3 regions of the Endozoicomonas sp. Mp262 genome follow, and region 3 is predicted to be linked to each of the others. Evidence: predicted binding sites of a transcription regulator. Region 3 holds the regulator's gene; each other region holds the start of a gene.
What was found. The regulator sigma-54, encoded in region 3, starts transcription at its own class of promoters, with help from an activator protein. The targets are predictions, from matches to a motif close to TGGCACNNNNNTTGCTNT.
Positions count from the first base shown of each region.

Region 1: glnA (glutamate--ammonia ligase) is a predicted target of sigma-54. The motif match lies at 1,948-1,965, and genes of this name have one in related genera.
Region 2: flgB (flagellar basal body rod protein FlgB) is a predicted target of sigma-54. The motif match lies at 2,778-2,795, and genes of this name have one in related genera.

Region 1 is NZ_CP092489.1:363,450-368,167, forward strand. Features, by position in the region: gene MJ595_RS01485 (hypothetical protein) at 1-154, shown strand, start outside; gene thiI (tRNA 4-thiouridine(8) synthase ThiI) at 203-1,663, opposite strand; gene glnA (glutamate--ammonia ligase) at 2,092-3,495, shown strand; gene MJ595_RS01500 (DUF4124 domain-containing protein) at 3,684-4,262, shown strand; gene glnL (nitrogen regulation protein NR(II)) at 4,464-4,718, shown strand, end outside.
Region 2 is NZ_CP092489.1:454,475-459,192, forward strand. Features, by position in the region: gene flgE (flagellar hook protein FlgE) at 1-1,109, opposite strand, end outside; gene MJ595_RS01910 (hypothetical protein) at 1,133-1,789, opposite strand; gene flgC (flagellar basal body rod protein FlgC) at 1,834-2,262, opposite strand; gene flgB (flagellar basal body rod protein FlgB) at 2,265-2,648, opposite strand; gene flgA (flagellar basal body P-ring formation chaperone FlgA) at 2,942-3,658, shown strand; gene MJ595_RS01930 (OmpA family protein) at 3,668-4,642, opposite strand; gene motA (flagellar motor stator protein MotA) at 4,639-4,718, opposite strand, start outside.
Region 3 is NZ_CP092489.1:2,257,521-2,262,238, forward strand. Features, by position in the region: gene MJ595_RS09970 (HPr family phosphocarrier protein) at 1-109, opposite strand, end outside; gene rapZ (RNase adapter RapZ) at 106-969, opposite strand; gene ptsN (PTS IIA-like nitrogen regulatory protein PtsN) at 1,242-1,703, opposite strand; gene raiA (ribosome-associated translation inhibitor RaiA) at 1,722-2,033, opposite strand; gene MJ595_RS09990 (RNA polymerase factor sigma-54) at 2,157-3,623, opposite strand; gene lptB (LPS export ABC transporter ATP-binding protein) at 3,848-4,573, opposite strand; gene lptA (lipopolysaccharide transport periplasmic protein LptA) at 4,599-4,718, opposite strand, start outside.

The sequences.
Region 1 (4,718 bases), 1.9 Mb from region 3:
GATATCACCATTTTTCAAGCTGTACGGCGACCAATTGGTTGCAGTGAATGACAATAGCATCTACGGCCAACTAAACAGGGTTCTGGAACAATATAAGATAGCCAAAGAAGAAGGCAGAACACTGTTTAAAATGCCCCAAACAGAGCAAGCCTAAATAAAAAGACCTCCGGCAAAGCCGGAGGTCTTTTTTACACGCTGTCGCTTATTTTCCTTCAGGCTGGTAAACCCCCACATTCTCATGGCCTTCATCCCGCAGATGCATGGCATGGAGCTGGCTCATCACCCCTTTTTCACAATAGAGCAAGTAATGCTTCTGCTTGTCTAACTCAGGGAACCGGGTTCGCAGCTGGTAGAAAGGAATATGCATAACTTCCCGACCAGGAACCTGGAAAGGCTTGATTTCCTCTTCATCAGGATGGCGAATATCCACAATGACATGATCATGCTGAAGTGTGTCAACCACCTCAACTTCTTCACGGGTAAGGTCATCCGCAATAATATCATTGACGGAAACCACACGACGGGTTTTTACTGCCTCATCCAGAACCGTGAAGTCAAAGTTGGCCTCTTCCCTGACAATGCGTTCCTTGCGGGCACAGGTGGTAGGATTCTTGGAGATAACAGCACAGTACTCCGGAATATTCCTGGCAAACTCTTCAGTGCCAATTCTCGCGGCAGTATCAATGATATCCTGCTTATCCATGGTAATCAGGGGTCTGAGCACCAGAGCATCGGTGGCAGAATCAATCACGGCAAGATTGGTTAGGGTCTGGCTTGAGACCTGGGCCACCGCCTCACCCGTCACCAATGCAGACAGATCCATTTCTTCCGCTACTTTAGTGGCGGCGCGAAGCATCATTCGCTTCAGGATAACGCCCATCTGGGAGTTATCCACCTTCTCCAGAATTTCCCGCACCACCTCTTCAAAAGGCACTGTGATAAACCGGACATGGTGGGAGGAGCCAAAACGGTTCCAGAGATAATAGGCCACCTCTTTAACCGCCAGCTCATGGGCATGCCCACCCAGATTAAAGAAACAGAAATGGGTTCTGATTCCCCTTTTCATGGTGAGGAAGCTGGAAACTGTGGAGTCAAAACCACCAGAAATCAGTGACAGAACGGGTTCTTGCGTTCCCAGAGGATAGCCTCCCAGCCCTTCCCCCCGTTTCTGCACCAGGAAGTATCGATCCCGTTTGATTTCAAGGCGAACGGTTACCTGTGGATCAGAAAGACTGACACCCGCCGCTTCTGTTTGCTGGTTCAGGCCTCCACCCACATAACGCTCAACATCAACAGAGCGAAACTCATGCTTGCCAGAACGCTGACAACGAACACAGAAGGTTTTTCCTGCCAGTTCCTCCTTATGGGCCTCAACCGCCTTGGCCAGCATGTCATCCATATCCGTTAACGGGTAATCCGCCACCTGGAGCCAGTAGCAGATACCCGGAATATAGCTGAGCAAGTCCCCTACCCTGGCCACCAGCACTGAATCATCACTGCTGGTAGTGACCTCGATGTAATCCCAAACACCGGTTACTTCAATATTTTCATCCGCAGACTTAAGCACCTTACGGATATTTTTCCGTAACTGCTTGATAAAACGTTTGCGTACCGGAGCACTTTTAATGGTGATTTCCGGAAAGAGCTTGACAATAAACTTCATGGATCTGGCTTGCCCTGCAATCCGTTAGCGACAACAATAATGCCACTAACTGTGCACTCAGGAATGTTTCAGAAAGAAAAGATAACAGCAAATTATACAGAAAGGCGTTAAACTGGACACCGCCGGATTTTATCACTTTTCCAGGACTTTATATTGGCTAAGCACATGATAAAACCTCAACAGCCCCTAGCACCATGATAGTGCTCTACCAGACCGGATCGCACTAGCAACATGCACAGCCTTGCCCAAACAGGGTTTTGCTCTAGAAAAAAACAGCCATAATTTGGCACGGTGTTTGCTCAATACAGATCAGAAAACTTTATGATACCTGCACCAGGGGGCGAGCGCTCCGTTTCAATGGGCCGAACTCGTTCCCATTGAAACAGAGTACCAATCCTGCTGCGATTTTATCCCCGGAGGAATAATAAATGTCTAAGACCATCAACCTGATCAAGGAACATGAAGTCAAATGGGTTGACATGCGATTCACGGACACCAAGGGCAAGGAGCAGCATGTATCCATCCCTACAAGTGAAGTCGATAACGAATTCTTCGAAATAGGCAAAATGTTTGACGGTTCCTCCATTGCTGGCTGGAAGGGTATCAATGATTCTGACATGATTCTGATGCCCGATGACAGCACCGCCGTTATCGATCCCTTTACCGATGAATCCACCCTGAACCTGCGCTGCGATATTATCGAACCTGCTACGATGCAGGGTTATGAGCGCGACCCCCGCTCGGTTGCCAAGCGTGCCGAAGAGTATCTGAAATCCACGGGCATTGCTGATACCGCCTTTTTTGGACCGGAGCCTGAATTCTTTGTTTTTGATGATGTCAAATGGAAAATCGATATCTCCGGCGCTTCCTATGAAGTGAACTCCGAAGAGGCCGCCTGGTCTTCATCTTCCAAGTTTGAAGGGGGCAATATTGGCCACCGTCCACGGGTGAAGGGCGGTTACTTCCCTGTACCTCCGGTGGACTCCCTCCATGACCTGCGCGGCGCCATGTGTCAGGCCATGGAAGCCCAGGGTCTTGAAGTAGAAGTGCATCACCACGAAGTGGGAACTGCCGGCCAGTGTGAGATCGGCGTTAAGTTTAACACCCTGGTGAAAAAGGCCGACGAAGTACAGATTCTGAAATACGCCGTACACAATGTGGCTCATGCCTATGGCAAGACCGCTACCTTTATGCCCAAGCCCCTGGTCGGTGACAACGGCAGCGGTATGCATGTACATATGTCTCTCAGCAAGAATGGTGAAAACCTGTTTGCCGGTGATGGCTATGCCGGACTCAGCGAAACCGCACTTTATTACATTGGCGGTGTTATCAAGCATGCCAAGGCCATTAATGCCTTTGCCAATGCCTCTACCAACTCCTATAAGCGATTGATTCCCGGCTTTGAGGCCCCTGTGATGCTGGCTTACTCCGCCCGCAACCGTTCGGCCTCTATCCGTATCCCTTACGTGAACAGCCCCAAGGCCCGCCGGGTTGAAGTCCGTTTCCCTGATCCAACAGCCAACCCTTATCTGGCATTTGCAGCAATGCTAATGGCAGGTCTGGACGGCATTAAAAACAAAATTCACCCCGGCGATGCGGCCGACAAAGACCTCTATGACCTGCCGCCAGAAGAAGCTGCCGAAATCCCCACTGTTGCAGAAAGCTTTGAAGAGGCACTGGCCGCACTGGATCAGGATCGTGAATTCCTCACCGCGGGCGGTGTATTCACTGACGACATGATTGATGGTTATCTGGAACTGAAGAAAGATGAATGCCTGGCTATCAGCCAAACCACCCATCCTGTTGAGTTTGACCTGTATTACAGCGTATAGTCCTGCCTGTCCTTTTCCCTCGGTTCCCAGCGTCCCGAGGGTGTCACGAAAATCTGAATTTTCTCCGCCATCATCCTGTACAATCCCTGTACAGGATGACAACATTGATTCAATATCAGGATTTCCCGACCCCCTCAGGCACCCAGGAACCAGCCTGTTTTCAAACCAATAATAAAAACATACAGGACGTGATGACTAAACAAGCGCTCCATATACCCTTCATTCTTTTATTATCAGGGTTATTACTCTCATCAAATGCCCGGCCCATCATTTATAAAAGCACCGATAAAGAGGGCAACGTCACCTTTTCAGATACCCAAACAGGCCGCAACAAAGGTGAAGTGGTGGAGTTAAAGCCATTCACCCCCACTAAAATTGTTGTGCCAGAGCCTCTCCCGGCAACAAAACCGGACGAAAAAAAACCGGGTTATCAACAACTGACCATTGCAGCCCCTGAAAACCATTCAACCCACCGGGCAAATGGAAATATCACTGTAGAAGTGGAACATGATCCCGAGAGCCTCCACCCTGGACACCGCCTGGCCTTATTTATTAATGGCGTGAAGGTACAAGAGTCAAAAAGCAGCAATCGATTCAAGCTAACCAACTTATCCAGAGGTGAGCATTATATTGAAGCAAAAATTCTAAATGCCTCCGACAAACTCCTTAAGAGTGCTGCCTGCACTATTTATGTGTTCAGGCCCACAATCCGCAATAACCCACCGGCCAAAGAGCGTCCTAAACCCATTCCGGTGCCCCAAACCTGAGCGGCCTGGAGCCACCAGGCATCAGCCTCGCTCCTGGACTCCTTAACCCAATGCTCAAGTACACGTTCATTTGAACCGTCCCTGCCTAAAACGCACCAGCCTGGTGCATTTCCATGCTTTTCACGTTAATATCGCTGGTATAGTTTTTGCTCGCTGTTAAAAATCAAACCCTTTATTGCCCCTACAGGATAATCACCTGTGATTGAGTCCTATTTACTGGAGAGCATGAGTACCGCCATCATTGCTCTGGATAAAACGCTATGTTTCCAGTACCTGAATTCTTCTGCGGAAACACTACTGGAGCAAAGCAGTAGTCGCACCCGGGGTATGCCCGTTACCAGTCTCATCCACCAACAGGAACTCCACAATGATTTAGCCAGGGCCCTTACCCAGAAACAACGCTTTATCAGAAGGGAAACTCCCTTAGAGATTAACGGCAAAATAATGACGGTGGAT
Region 2 (4,718 bases), 1.8 Mb from region 3:
GCTCCTGATTGCTGAGTGTTAAGCCATAAACTGTCACCGCCCGAAGCCAGGCCATTTTCATTGGCGAAGGCTGCCAGCACCACCTGGCCCTGGACAAAGCTGCGACCATTGGAATAAAGCGTTCTCAGGAAGCCATCATCACTGATCTGGATATTGGTTAGCTTACCGGGAGGAAAGCCATCCTGAGCTGAACGGGTGACATAAAAATCGGTTCCCATTTGGGTAAAGGAAGTGAAATCCACGGTAAGCGACAGGTCATCCACAGGGCCACTGCCTGCGCTTCCATCCCCTCCCAGATAATCATCACTCTCAATGGTAAAACCATTAATGGTGACATTATCAGCAGCAATGGTGGCACCCGGCAGCGTTGAGCCGGTAATGCTGGTTAATTCTCCACCATGGGAGAAATTAAATGTCAGCTCGGCAGGGGAAGCGCCGTCCATAATGGTATTTCCATCTATCTGAAAATACCCCGTCCACGCATTCCCTCCCCCCTTTGCCAAGTACATGCTCAAAGAATGGGCATTACCCTGACTGTCATAGACATTAAAGGCCATGGAGGAGTTGTAACTATTCTGATTCAGAGGGTCAAAGGCAGTCCCCGAAGCAATCACCGGGTTCCGTGCATCCAGGTTTGCGGCACCTTCCACATAAGTTGTCGCCTTACCGGTAATCTCACTGAAGTTGATGCCAAGGTCGGTAAGATTACCGCCCAGGATATTACCGTTGGCATCAGCGGCGTAACCTTGTAAGCGATAACCTTCGTTATTGACAATTTTGTTATCCGCATCAAGGTCAAAATAGCCCGCCCGGGTGAAAAACTGCTCGCCATCATCATCGCTCACCACAAAAAAACCGCTACCGATAATGGCCATATCCAGCTCCCGCCCGGTGGAATCAATACTCCCCTGGGTGAAATCCTGACTGACACTTGAGACCTTTACACCGGTTCCTACACTGTCATTGCCCAATGAATAGGCAAACAAATCGGCAAATTCACTCCTTGAGCTTTTATAACCCACAGTGTTGGAGTTAGCGATGTTGTTACTGATAACATCCAGATCATCCTTGGCCGCATTCAGGCCACTAAACCCTATTCCAAAAGACATAACAGTTCCCTCTGTTTTTTTATTTACTGACTTATTGTCTGAATTGACGACAGCGAAATCTTTCCTATTCCCTTCAGGCTCAATAATGTGTCCTGTCCATTACCCGGAATGGTGACACTTTCAACCTTTGCTGCCAGGTTAACCGGTGCATTAACATTTTCCCCATCAACATTTGCTACGGCAGTAATGGAGTAAACACCCGCAGGCAGCTCAACACTGGAAAATGTCATAGCACCCGGATCAACATCGCCCATACTGATTTTATCCACCTCATTGCCTTGCTCATCCAGCACATAGAGGGTTAACAGGTCAGTATCCTCAGGAATATGGACCTCCCCTGTTAACCCGCCACCGTCATCCAGTTGAATGACATTGGCCGGAGCCAATACCATTTTGCCGATCAGCGCCTGGGCACTTAGTGACTGAGTCAACTGTAAGGAGCTGGTGAGGCCAGAAATCTGGGAATTAAGCGACTCCAGGTTTTCAACACTGGTAATCTGAGCCAGCTGACTGGTGAATTCGCTATTATCCTGGGGGTTCAGGGGGTCCTGATTTTTTATCTGGGCCAATAAAAGCTTAAGAAACTGGCTTTTATCAAGGGCGTCTTCCGTGACAGATGCACCGCTTGTCTGCCCCGAAAGCTGATTAGCCTGCTGTGTACTTATTCCCTGAATAGCCATAACCTTTCTCCCTGGTTCACGCTATACCCTGTTTTTGATTGCTATCACTGTCCCAATGCCAACAACCGCTGCTGCAGTTTCCTGGCAGTCACCATGACTTCCAGATTGGTCTGATAACTTCTGGAAGCAGACAACATATCTGCCATCTGCTCAACCACATTGATATTGGGATAAAAAACATACCCCTCTTCGTTCGACATGGGGTGTGTAGGCTGATAACGCATTTGTTCGTCACCGGTCTCTTCCCGATGTAAGTCTTTAACCTTCACCCGTGCAGCCAAATCTGTTTCCGAGCCAAAATCGAGGGTCTGGTCATACACGGCCTCAAAAATAGGCTGGATCGGTTTATAGGCTGCTTCCGCTGTTGTTCCTGCACTGCCTGCATTGGCCAGGTTACTGGCCACAGCATTGAGTCGTACGCTTTGGGCTGTCAGCGCAGAACCCGCTATTTCATAAAGATTGACCAGAGACATGCCTAGACCCTCCCATTGATAGCCAGTTCCAAAGATTTCAGTTTGGAATTAAGAAAGGTAAAACTGCTCTGAAACTGCAACGAGTTACGGGTAAATTCTGCCTGCTCAAGGTGGAGTTCCACCGTGTTGCCGTCACTACTGGGCTGGCTGGGTATCCTGTATAACGGATTTGACATCCCCCCTGCCGCTCCGATGGATATGTGTCCGGCGGAGGTTGTGCCATCTCCCTTCATTTGATCATTGAGCACCTGCTCAAATGAAATGTCTCGTGCCAGAAAGTTTGGCGTATCCACGTTAGCAAGGTTTGCAGCCAGTACTTCTGCCCGGTCTATTCTAAACCGAAGTGCTGCTGGATGAATTCCCAAGGCCTTTTCAAAACTAATCATGTTCTATCCCTGATCTGTCTAGCGCCCTACACCTGAAAAAGCTGCGTTTTTTTTCTTTACGTCATACAATGAGGTCAATGGCTTAATTCAGCTGGCTCTTTTTAGCCTGGTTGTCTGATCACATTTACTTAAGCCAGAACCATGCCAGAAATAAAAATAAATTAATAAATGGATGATTTAATAAGATAAAAAAATAGATTTAGTGAATAAACCCAAGATCATGGAATGAAATTAAAACGCGAATCGGAAAATAAATTCCCCTTAATTTAATAAAAAGGAAAGGTTTTTCCCTGATGATCCGGCATCTGGTTATTATTACTGCCCTACTATGGATGACTTTGGCGAAAGTCTCTGCCAATAATCCTATCGATACCACTGAACAAATCCGCCAGGCTGTCAACATGGCCCTTGAGCAGAAAGTCAGTGACTATGCTGACCAGCTGGGCGCCACACGTTATGAGCTGCACAGTCGGCTCTCTACGGGGCTGAATCGCCTTAAACCCTGCGCTAAAAAGCCCGAAGTGGTATCCATGGCCTATGGCAAACCCCTGCTCGGTGTTACCCGGCAAAAAGTGATATGCAGGGAACCCGCTCCCTGGAGCGTTATTATTCAAACAAGGGTGGCAATCTACTCCCCGGTTCTGGTGAGTCGAAAAACAATCAGCAGCAGTCATACAGTCAATGGCAAGGATGTGGGTCTGGTGGAAATGGATCTGGCCGACCTTCCTGATAACTACCTGACCAGTGTCAAAGAGGTGATAGGGAAAAAACTCCGTTACCGGGTCAGTGCAGGTAAAGTTATTACCTCTGACCTTTTAGAAAGAGAGCTACTGGTGAACAAAGGCGACAAGGTGGTCATTGAGTTTCATTCCACCGGACTCCACGTCAAAATGTCAGGGATCGCCCTTGAGGATGGGGAACTGAATGAACAAATCAAGGTAAGAAATGCAGAGTCTGGCAAAATTATTGACGGTTTGATTATGGAGGCCGGAAAGGTCAGTCCGCTTTAGCCTAATCAGTTATTCGGGAAAATTGGCTTCAGGCAGCTGATTTCTCCTGGCTTTATTGAGTGCCTGATCCACCGTCTGCTTATCAACGGACTTCCTTTTGCCCTTATCCGCAATAGTCGTTCCCAGCATATTGGCTATTTTTTCTTCCTGCTCATCGGTAAGAACCAGTAATTCAACCCTTCGATTAGCGTTACTATCAGGATCATCATCCGCCGGAATGCGATCGGCCATACCCACCACAAATAAAATTTGCGCATTGTCTACCCCCCCGTAAACCAGTGTTTTCCTGGCAACCTGTGCCCGGTCAGAGGATAGCTCCCAATTAGAATAATCACTATTGCCAAAAGGCGTTGAGTCGGTATGACCGCTAATCATAAGGGAGCGTCGGGTATTACCAATAAATGGCGCTATTTCCAGCAGCAGATCCTCATACAGAGGGGTCAACTGACCGCTGCCACTGGCAAACATTTCAGAGTTATTACTGTCCCTCAATACTATTCTGAGTCCCTCAGGTAATAAGTCCAGTTGAATGGCCTTTTGGGCCAATCCCCCTCTTAACATCTCGCCATAACGCCCCTTACCCTCAAGATCCATTTTAGCTTCCAGCTCTTTTGCCAGGGCCTTGACTTCAACAATACCCTCATCCTCATTCAGACCCTCACTGCCCGCATCTTTATTACTGACGATATCAGCACCATCCATGGATACCGTGGATTCAGCCATGCTCAATATACTGCCAGTGCCGCCCAAATCGATGGGGTATTGACTGCCCGTGTGGCGGAAGGCTCCCTTGGCGGCAAAATACTGGGAAATTTCTTTTTTCTGCTCGTCATCCGTGACATTCAACAACCACAACAACAAGAACAAGGCCATCATGGCCAGTGCGAAGTCGGCAACAGCCACCTTCCATGATCCACCATGGTGTCCCGCATGAGCATGGGTCACCTTTTTTATAATAATTGGCTGTGCGCCGTCACCACTCATTCGCGAGACTCACTCAGCATTTGTTCCATCTCTTCAAAGGTAGGCCGATCTTCACTGAACAGAATTTTTCGACCGG
Region 3 (4,718 bases):
AAGAAACTCTTACCTTACAGGAAAAGCCTGAAGCGATGGATACAAACCGGGATGCTGCACGTGCATGCAAGCCAAGTTTATTGATGATTGTGACCTGCTTTTTTATCACTCTTCAGGCAGCTCCCTGTGACGGACTTGTATACTATGTGAATGATTGAAGAGCCTGCCTAGCCTCTCGGTCAGGAAGACGGAGCGATGTTGCCCTCCAGTGCAGCCAATGGCAACAGTCATATAAGTTCTCTGTCCCGATTCAAATTTGGGTAGCCATTTTTCGATAAAGGCTGATATATCATCCAGCATGCTTTGTACATCGGGCTCAGTTGATAAGAAGTCCTGAACGGGTTGTTCCAGGCCTGTGAGGCCTCTTAAGGATTCCACCCAGTAGGGATTGGGTAGACAGCGCACATCAAAAACAAAGTCAGCATCCATGGGGATGCCATGTTTAAAGCCGAATGATTCAAATAGCAGGGTGATACGGGAAGCATCTGCTGATTCTTCGATGCACGCTTTCCTGACCCGCTCCCTGATTTGATGAACAGAAAGTGGCGAGGTGTCTATTTTGATAGTGGCAAGGGATTGAACGGGACCAAGCAGTTTCTTTTCCTGCTCAATGGCTTCAGAGAGGGAGCATTGTTCGTTGGTCAGGGGGTGTTTGCGCCGTGTAGCACTGTAGCGTTGCATTAATGTGTTGTTATCAGCGTCAAGAAAGATAACCTTGCAATCAATGCCCTGTGCTTTAAGTTTGGCAAGAACATCCGGAAAGTTATCCATGGCACCGGGTACATTTCGGACATCAATGCTCACAGCCATGGCCGGAGGTGTGCTATGGGTCTCTTTCAGGGTGGTGTGAAGCCGGTCCAGAATGCTGACGGGAATATTGTCTACACAGTAGAATCCCCCGTCTTCAAGTGCATGCAGGGCTGAACTTTTTCCTGATCCGGATCGTCCACTGATAATAAATAGCTTCATAACACGTGATTTCCTGTCGGCCTCCTACTACAAAAGCACTCTAAGCTTTCAGCATAGAAAAGTATGGAGGGTTATTCATACAGATTTTAAACAAAATTTATGACTTTATGAATTATACCCATCACTCAATGGACAATAGGGAATAATTAGCGGGAAATGGAGTGGGATGCTGCTTCCCGTTAACTATTCCCTATTGTCCCGGGAAGTTGGGCAAACCTGTCTTTGGAGGCGGTCAGGTTATGGTTTTAAATCACTGGGGCCATCAAGAGATGTCAGGAAATCTCTACGGGAGTGGTAAAGTAGTCATAGAGCTCGTCCGATGAGTGGGCTTCACGTAATTTATTGAGCAGTGTGCTGGATTGAAACCGGCTGGCCAGGGCCTTAAGGATTTCCAGGTGTTCCTGGGTGTCTTCCACAGGTACAATCAGGGCAAAGACCAGATCCACGGGTTTCTGGTCCACTGCTTCGAAGTCAACGGGTTCCGCCAGCTGAAAAAGCAAGCCAGTGGGCTGGGTGCATGACTTGTGACGGCAGTGCGGAATAGCTATGCCATTGCCAAGACCCGTGGTGCCGAGGCGCTCACGGGACACAAGGCAGCCAAAAAGATCTTTGGCATTGATGGCAGGAACTTCGTCACTGATCAGGGTAGCAACGGCTTCAAGAACTTTCTTTTTGCTAACCCCGTGCACACCACAGAGGGTGCGCTCGGGAGTCAGTATGTTTTCAATGATCATACAATAATAAATATTGGCTCAGAACTTACCAGAGACGCCTTGTGTGCGATTCAGGTTTTTCTCTTTGTGTTTGACCAGCTGGCGGTCGAGCTTATCCGACAGCAAATCAATGGCGGCGTACATGTCCTCTGAGTCAGCGGCAGCATTGATATCTGCACCTCTTGTGTGAAGACTGGCTTCAGCCTTGTGGGTGAGTTTTTCTACACTCAGTGTCACTTGCACATTGGTGATACTATCGAAGTGTGCATCCAGGCGCTCAAGCTTTTTGGTTACGTAGTCGTGCAGAGCTTCTGTTACCTCGACATGATGTCCACTGATGTTGACTTGCATGTAGCGCTCTCCTGATCCCGTGTCTTGACTTCTACCAACCCCCGGGATCTTTCGGGTTGGTATAGGTTGATTCTATCATCCAAGACGCACCTTGCGATGCTTCAGGACAAAAAAATAATAATATTAAACGAGTCGCTTCCGTTCATTGGATGGCGGAATATGCAATGATTCCCGGTATTTGGCGATGGTACGCCTGGCCACCTTGATTCCCTGTTCTCCCAGTAATAGGGCAATTTTGTTGTCACTCAGGGGCTTCCGTGAATTTTCCTCGGCCACTATCTTCTTAATCAATGCCCGTATCGCTGTTGAGGAGCATTCGCCACCCCCGGCCGTACTGACATGACTGGAAAAAAAGAACTTTAGCTCATAAACCCCCCGGGGGGTATGCATATACTTTTGAGTGGTAACCCGGGAGATGGTGGATTCGTGCATGCCGACGGCATCAGCAATATCTGCCAGTACCAATGGCTTCATGGCTTCTTCACCCTGGTTGAAGAAGTCGTATTGGTACTCAACTATTTTTCGGGCAACCTTAAGCAGGGTGTCGTTGCGGCTTTGCAGGTTTTTTAAAAACCATTTTGCCTCCTGCAAGTGGTTTTTCATGAAAACATTATCCCGTGAACTATTGGCTCTCTGAACCATAGAGGCATAGTTGTTGTTAATTCGCAGGCGTGGAAGCGCTTCGGCATTCAGCTCAACCTGCCAACTGTTCTTGAACTTTCTGACCATAATGTCAGGGATGATGTATTCAGAGGCAGGTTGCTCAATCTCTGAACCGGGGTGGGGGTTAAGACTTTGAATCAGGCTTAGTGCTTCACGCAGAGGCTCTTCCTTTAGCTTCATTTTTTTCATGATACCGGCGTAATCATGATTACCCAGGGCAGGAAGGTGTTTGTCAATCAATTGGGCGGCAATATCCATATAGTCTGTGGAATCTGCCAGCTGATTAAGCTGAACGGTCAAGCATTCCCTGAGGTCATGGCTGGCACAGCCAACGGGGTCAAACTGCTGGATACGATGCTGTAGAACCATCACCTCATCCAGTTCAAGCTCCTCAAACTGTTGGTGAAGCGTCTTAAAAATATCTTCGATAGGGGTTGTCAGGTAGCCATTAGCGTTAACAGATTCAATGATAGTCAGGCCAATTAAACGATCCAGGTCGCTCATGGGGGCCATATTCAGCTGCCACTCCAGGTAGTCCTGCAGGGTGTCCACGGTGCGATTTTTGGCGAAGGGGTCCAGGTCTTCATCAGAAACGGGCGTAGCAGGCGCACTGGGATAGATATCATCCCACTTGGAATCCAAAGGAAGCTCTGATGGAATTTCATTATTCCACTCGGTTTCTTCTTTTGTTGTTTCCTGCCGGGGGCTGTCACTGAAGTCAGGTGGCTGCTCTCCCTGATATTGCTCTTCGCTGGCGGTGTTTGCAGAGTTGTCTTCCTCGGCCTCCAGCATAGGGTTTGACTCCAGTATTTCCTGAATCTCCTGCTGCAGATCCAGAGTAGATAACTGCAGTAGGCGAATGGCCTGCTGTAGCTGAGGAGTCATGGTCAGCTGCTGGCCCATTGTGAGCTGTAAGGATGGCTTCATAGGGCAACCGTTTACCTGTACTTCTTTATAAAAATTTTGACCTGTTATATTTGTACGTCATCTCCGTATAGTGGCGACTATAATCCTATCGTTGCCACAGGCAAAAGCAACTGATTTTTATAGGAATTCAGGTTTTCTGTATCTTGAAACCCGAGATGGCGAAAGATGCGTCCGGTGGGTGGCGGGTCGAAGTGGTAGGGTATTTCAACCCGCCGGGATAAAAGTTAAAGACTGAATTGATGCCCAAGATAGACATCACGGACTTTCTGGTTCGCTAATACCTTCTGACTGTCGCCTTCAGCAATGATATGTCCCTCACTGACAATGTAGGCATTCTCACAAATATCCAGGGTTTCCCTGACGTTGTGGTCAGTAATCAGGACGCCAATTCCGCGTTGTTGAAGGTGTCGTATAATCGCTTTAATGTCACCTACGGATATGGGGTCTACACCGGCAAAAGGCTCGTCCAGCAAAATGAAAGCGGGATCTGTAGCCAGGGCCCTGGCAATTTCGGCGCGTCGCCGTTCACCACCGGAAAGGCTCATTCCTGTACTGTCCCGGATATGGGTGATATGGAATTCTTCCAACAGGGACTCTGTTTTTTCAAGACGCTGCCGTTTTGATAAGTCCTTACGGGTTTCCAATATGGCCAGAATGTTATCCTTTACAGAAAGTCGGCGGAAGATAGAGGCCTCTTGTGGCAGGTAACCTATACCCGCCCTTGCCCTGCCATGCATCGGCTCGAAGGTAAGATCCCTTTGATCTATTCTGACAGCTCCCCCATCCGCTTTAACGAGACCCACTATCATATAAAAACAGGTGGTTTTACCGGCGCCATTGGGGCCTAGCAGGCCAACAATTTCACCACTATTGACTTGCAGGGAGACATCCCGGACCACCTGTCGTTTTTTATAGCTTTTACTAAGCTGTGTTGCGGTTAATGTTGCCATTCAGATGTATTTTAAAACCTTTGCTCTAGTTGGCAGGGGGGGTTGCAGCCTTTGGCTCCGGTCTGGGTTGGATGACCATGATGACCCGGCCTTTTTCGCCATTTCCGGCAGGTTGGCCAGAGGCATTAACGGTTTGCAGCTTCAG